2 regions of the Pantoea sp. X-Soil-YNGN-785 genome follow, and region 2 is predicted to be linked to the other one. Evidence: predicted binding sites of a transcription regulator. Region 2 holds the regulator's gene; the other holds the start of a gene.

Region 1 (3,208 bases), 690 kb from region 2:
ACGCTGCTGACGGTGTTAACCCTGTTGCGATTGCCGCCGCTTGCGCCACCGCCGCAGCCGCGTGAACATCCCATAAAGGCACTAAGCAGCGGCGTCCGCTTCCTGTTCGATACGCCAATTGTAGGTATGGCGGCGCTGACTGGCGCGCTGGTAACGCTAGCCAGCGCGGTGCGTGTGCTCTATCCGGCGCTGGCCCCTCACTGGCAGGTCGGTCTGACGGCGCTGGGACTGATGTACGCCGCCGTGCCGTTGGGTGCTGCGACAGGCGCGCTGACCAGCGGACGGCTGGCACAGTCGCCACAGCCGGGCCGCCTGATTCTGGTCAGTGCCATCGCGGCATTCGTCGCACTGGCTCTGTTCAGCCTGATGCCGTGGTTCAGCCTGAGTCTGATCTGCCTCGTAGCCTTTGGTTATTTCAGTGCCATCAGCAGCCTGGTGCAGTACGCGATGATTCAGACGCTGACGCCCGATGCGCTGCTTGGCAGGATCAACAGCCTCTGGACAGCGCAGAATGTCACCGGCGATGCGATAGGTGCAGCAATAATTGGCGCGATGGGTTCACTGCTGTTGCCGCAGCAGGCCGCCGCCCTCTCTGGCCTGGCAGCCACCGTGCTGGGTCTCATCATGTGGCTGCTGATGGCCCGCCTGCGACGCTATCAACGGCCTGCCTCCGACGATGCCACATCATGATTTCACGAACAGCGCTTCCAGCCGCGTCAGTAAATGACTGGCGCTGTAGTAGTCGAGACGAAAGCTATCCAGCCCCAGCGCATAGACCGCTTTAGCGCGCACCGCTGGGGTCTGCGCCAGAAAAGCATTGCTCATTACCTGCGCAGCCGTGTTATCTTCGGCGGCAAACAGCAGATAAGTCTGTCCATTCAGGCCTTCCGCCAGATTTTCGCCTGACAGCTGAAGAATATCTTTACGCTGTCCCATGCTGTGAGCAGACTGAAGCGTCGCCGGTGGCGTTGCCAGCGTGAAGCCCAGCTCCTGCAGTAACTTCCCCTGTGCCGATGCCTCCGTCCAGAGATTCACAGCCCGGCCATCTCCGTTCCACACCATTGCAGAAACCGGCTGCGGAGGCAGGGTCAGCTTTGCCTTCAGCGCCTTTTCACGCGCGTCGAACTCGCTTATCCGGGCAGCGGCATCCGCCTCATGCCCGGTCGCCTCACCCAGCAGCGTCACCAGCTGCTGCCAGCTTTTATCGTCATAGTTAACGACCAGTACCGGTGCAATCGCCGAGAGCTGATCGGCCAGTTTGATCGCTGAATCATTACCGGTGGCGCTGACCACAATCAGGTCTGGCGCTTCCGCAGCGATCGCTTCCGCATTGGGTTCACCAATATAGAGCCGCTTTACGCCACGCTGTTTCGCCACACGCCCCCACTGCCGGAAGAATCCCTGCTCATCAGCCAGCCGGCTGCCGGGTGCGGTTGCACCACTGGCAACTACTGGCGCATCAATCGCCAGCAGCGAGCCAGTCAGGGTGACACTGGTCGAGACAATGCGGGTCGGTGCCTGAGCCAGGGTGACCTGACCTTTTGCCCCCGCGAAGGTGCGCGGCCAGCCGGTCTGTGCAACAGCGGTCACGCTGAACAGAGTGATACTCAGCAAAAACAGCGCTAATGCCGACGTTACTCCCTGTTTAGTCATTTGTTTTCATCCTATTTCTCTCTGGTAATCCGGGCGACAACTTGTGCTGATTTAACCAACAAAACCAGCTGAATCACCGCGTATTTATTGACACCTTCGGCTATTCGACGTAGGTTACTGCACCATAATACAAATGATAATCATTATTAGTTATCTTATCATTTATAGGTGAAATTATGGTGGAATCACTGGCATTTGAACATCCCCTGCTGCAGGATTTTCCGGCACTCTGCCGTGGCTTCCTGTTTACTTCACCCTGGCGAAGCCTGACGACTCAGGGCTGTTTTACGACACTCACTGCTCCGGTAAACCAGGGTGAGCAGCTGACCGGAGAGTTTCAGCAACAACTGCAGCATCATTTTGCCTCGGCCAGAAAACAGGGCATAGCCCATCCCATTCTGGTGGGTGCGATCCCGTTCGATGTGGATCAGCCCGCTGCACTGTTTATCCCTGAGTCGTATCAGACCTTTCAACGTGACGATCTGAAAGCCCACGCCTCATTGGCTGAAAGCAATCTGCCAAAAGTTCGTCGCCGTACGGCGCTGCCGGATCACGCCACCTTCACTGACATGGTTGCGCAGGCCGTAGCGGCCACGCAGCGCGGCGATCCGGATAAAGTGGTGCTGTCGCGGCTGATGGAGATCGTGGCGGAACAGCCGGTCGATACGGCCGCCCTGATGCAGCGCATCCTGGCGCAGAACCCTGACAGCTATCATTTTCATCTGCCGCTGCCTGATGGCGGCGCGCTGGTGGGTGCCAGCCCTGAACTGATGATCCGTAAGCAGGGCCGTCAGTTCAGCTCCTGTCCGCTGGCCGGTTCAGCGCCGCGCAACAGCGATCCACAGCGTGACCAGGCCTCAGGTGACAGCCTGATGCGGTCAGCTAAAGACCGGCATGAACATAAACTGGTGACGGACGCGATGCGCATGACGCTGCAGCCGCGCAGTCGCCTGCTGTCAGTCCCGGAAATCCCTTCCCTGCTGACCACCCCGACACTGTGGCACCTCGCTACGCAGATTCGGGGCGAAGTGCTGGACGACCGCGAAAATGCGCTGTCACTGGCCTGCCTGCTGCATCCGACACCGGCGCTCAGCGGCTTTCCGCATCAGCGTGCTCAGGCGCTGATTCAGCAACTTGAACCGTTTGAGCGTCAGCTGTTTGGCGGCATCGTCGGCTGGTGTGACGATCAGGGCAACGGCGAATGGGTCGTAACCATCCGCTGCGGCACGGTGAATGGTCCGCGGGTCCGGCTGTTTGCTGGTGCGGGCATCGTGGCGGACTCACAACCTGAATCCGAGTGGCGCGAAACCGGCGTCAAACTCGACACCATGCTTCGCGCTTTTGGATTGCACTAAAGGAACCTGTATGACGATTTCTTACAGCCGCTGGCCGGACGATCTGGCTGCACGTTACCGTGAAAAAGGGTACTGGCTGGATCTGCCGATGACCGACATCCTGGAACGTCACCGCGACAGCGAATGCGTGGCGGTGATTGATGGCGACCGGCAATTTACCTATCGCCAGATGGCCTCACTGAGTGACAATCTGGCAGCGG
Region 2 (3,208 bases):
TTCGCGGAGGCGACTCCAGCTATCTGGACAACCGCTACCGCGATGCGCTGTTGCAGCAGTTCCCGGCCGCGCAGGCACATGTCATTGGAGGCGCGGGACACTGGGTTCATGCAGAGAAACCCGATGCCGTTTTGCGCAGTGTCCGTCGCTTTTTTGCGCTTTAAAAGCAAATAGATGGCGGCAAAGGTTTAGGATTGGCGTCCGGAGTAAGCGTGAAGTATGATGGCGCGCTAAAATTTTGCCGCGCGTCCGTTTTGCTGCGGCAATAGCCAATAATTTATAATCTGCGCGGTGAGTGACTGGCGCCCGCCCCCATTCAGTTTTACTAAGCCATGGCAAAAGAACAGACTGACCGCACGACGCTCGATCTCTTTGCTGATGAGCGCCGCCCTGGTCGACCCAAAACCAGTCCGCTTTCGCGTGATGAACAGCTGCGCATCAACAAGCGCAATCAGCTTAAACGTGACAAAGGACGCGGACTTCGTCGTGTCGAACTGAAAATGAACAGTGAAGCCGTCGATGCGCTCAACACGCTGGCAGAACAGCGCAATCTCAGCCGCAGCGAGCTGATTGAACAGATGCTGCTGGCACAGCTCAAACTGGATTAATGCGGGCAAATCGCACGCAGGAGCAAATGTCGGGGCTTTAACCGTTCACCGGTTTTCTCTCGTCTGCTATTATTCGCTGAAATGTGCTGCGGCACACATCTCATTATCAGGATTTAAGAGGTTATTTTACTCATGGCACTCGTAGGCATCTTCTTTGGCAGCGATACCGGCAATACCGAAAACATTGCAAAAATGATCCAGAAACAGCTGGGTACAGACGTTGCAGAAGTGCATGACATCGCGAAAAGCACAAAAGAAGATCTGGAAGCGTTTGATATCCTGCTGCTGGGCATTCCGACCTGGTACTACGGTGAAGCGCAGTGCGACTGGGATGACTTTTTCCCGACGCTGGAAGAGATCGATTTCAACGGTAAGCTGGTTGCGCTGTTTGGCTGCGGCGATCAGGAAGATTACGCGGAGTACTTCTGTGATGCGATGGGCACGATCCGTGACATCATTGAGCCACATGGTGCAGTAATTGTCGGACACTGGCCAACCGAAGGTTACCACTTCGAAGCCTCAAAAGGTCTGGCCGATGATACCCACTTCCTGGGTCTGGCCATTGATGAAGATCGCCAGCCTGAACTGACTAACCAGCGCGTAGAGCAGTGGGTTAAGCAGATTTCTGATGAACTGCAGCTGAAAGATATTCTCGAAGCCTGATCCTGCCCGACTCAATGTGAGCGCCAGCTCACATTGAGGCAATGGAAATTCCTATAGAAATAATAGCCACATTTTTTTAACTTTCTCCGTTTAATCTGTAGAATACCCGCATCGATCTTCCGCTTATTTCTCAGGCGGCAAGACTAAGCGATGTACCAACAGACATCTGCCAGAATCCTCCCCGGCCCGGTGACCTATCCCCCACAGCCCGTGATGATTCAGGCACGCCCTCTGGTTTTCATTTCATCGCTTCAGTTCTATAATGAGACGCAAATGAGAATGAGCGCAGATCGACATTCAAGGCGACAAGCCACAAAAGTGAATATAGTGACAGGACAAAATCCGCATGACTGACAACAACACCGCATTAAAGAAGGCTGGCCTGAAAGTGACGCTGCCCAGACTGAAAATTCTGGAAGTGCTTCAGGAACCTGAGTGCCATCACGTCAGTGCGGAAGATTTGTACAAACGCCTGATCGACATCGGCGAAGAGATTGGCCTGGCTACCGTTTACCGTGTTCTGAACCAGTTTGATGACGCTGGTATCGTGACCCGTCATAACTTTGAAGGCGGCAAATCTGTCTTTGAACTGACGCAGCAGCATCACCACGATCATCTGATCTGCCTGGATTGCGGCAAAGTTATTGAGTTCAGCGATGAGTCGATCGAAACACGTCAGCGCGAAATCGCCACCCGTCATGGCATCAAGCTGACCAACCACAGCCTCTATCTCTATGGACACTGTACGCTGGGCGATTGCCGGGAAGATGAAACCCTGCACGACCAGTAACGCGAACTGAAATAAAAAAACCGGTGAATTCACCGGTTTTTTTTCGTCTGTCCTGGGCTGTGATATCAGGCGACCAGCGTCTCCTGCAGATAGCGCCAGCGTGGAATGGAGCTGCTGCAGTCCAGTATCGCAAGCGAAATACGGCTCTGATTATTGCCATTCATCATCTGCATTTCGCGATACTGCACGGTGATCTCTTTCTCATGATGAGAAAGGATGACGTGCTCGCAGGTGGCAATACGCATCCCTTCGCGCTGTCCCTGCAACTGCCTGAAGAGTTCCTCGACCTCGTTCAGATTGCACTCTCTGCCCTTTGGGGTGACCATGCGGAATTCAGGATGGAAATAGGACATCAGCAGCTCAAAACTGTCATCAGATCCGGCAGGCTGGTTAAAAATACGTTCAATGAGCTGATGTAAAACGACCACACTGTTTCTGGCTTCCTGGGCGAGAACTGTCATTTTTTTTCCTTCTGTAACCCGCTTTGCAACCTCTGAGAGCGCATAGCCTACCTGAAAGCGGATAATTCACATCCGGAAATTGATTAATTTTTTTAAACTCAGATTTCTCTCACAATGCGGCATTTAATCGGTTGCGGTTAGGTCAGAATAATCGTCGGCAATGATTAAAATCGGGGCAACAAAAAAGGGCGATAAATCGCCCTTTTGTCATTTTATGAGGTTAGCCTCAAAAAAATTTATTCGCCGGTTTTCGCCCAGGTATCACGAAGACCGACGGTGCGGTTAAACACCAGCTGCGACGGTTTAGAGTAAACGCTGTCGGCACAGAAATAACCTTCACGTTCAAACTGGAATGGAGTGGTCGGTTCTGCATCGCGCAGGCCCGGTTCCACAAAGCCCTGTTTGATCGCCAGTGACTCAGGATTGATTACCGCCAGGAAGTCCTCTGCCGCGCCCGGATTTGGCACACTGAACAGACGATCATACAGACGGAACTCTGCTGGCTGCGCGTGATCCGCAGACACCCAGTGAATCACCCCTTTGACCTTACGGCCATCGGCAGGATCTTTGCTCAGCGTATCTGTGTCGCTGGTACAGTAGATGCAGGTGATGTTGCCCGCTTCATCTTTAGCGACGCGCTCAGCACGAATCACATAGGCATTACGCAGGCGGACTTCTTTGCCCAG

What was found. The regulator Fur, encoded in region 2, represses iron uptake genes when iron is present. The targets are predictions, from matches to a motif close to ATAATAATGAGAACNACTATCAA.
Region 1: the regulator Fur is predicted to act here: its motif matches at 1,781-1,803, upstream of AC6I8E_RS02005 (isochorismate synthase).

The regions. Positions count from the first base shown of each region.
Region 1 is NZ_AP035942.1:449,397-452,604, reverse strand. Features, by position in the region: gene entS (enterobactin transporter EntS) at 1-690, shown strand, start outside; gene fepB (Fe2+-enterobactin ABC transporter substrate-binding protein) at 685-1,653, opposite strand; gene AC6I8E_RS02005 (isochorismate synthase) at 1,830-3,008, shown strand; gene AC6I8E_RS02000 ((2,3-dihydroxybenzoyl)adenylate synthase) at 3,019-3,208, shown strand, end outside.
Region 2 is NZ_AP035942.1:1,135,674-1,138,881, reverse strand. Features, by position in the region: gene ybfF (esterase) at 1-164, shown strand, start outside; gene ybfE (LexA regulated protein) at 333-608, shown strand; gene fldA (flavodoxin FldA) at 741-1,271, shown strand; gene fur (ferric iron uptake transcriptional regulator) at 1,618-2,061, shown strand; gene AC6I8E_RS05210 (hypothetical protein) at 2,127-2,522, opposite strand; gene glnS (glutamine--tRNA ligase) at 2,759-3,208, opposite strand, start outside.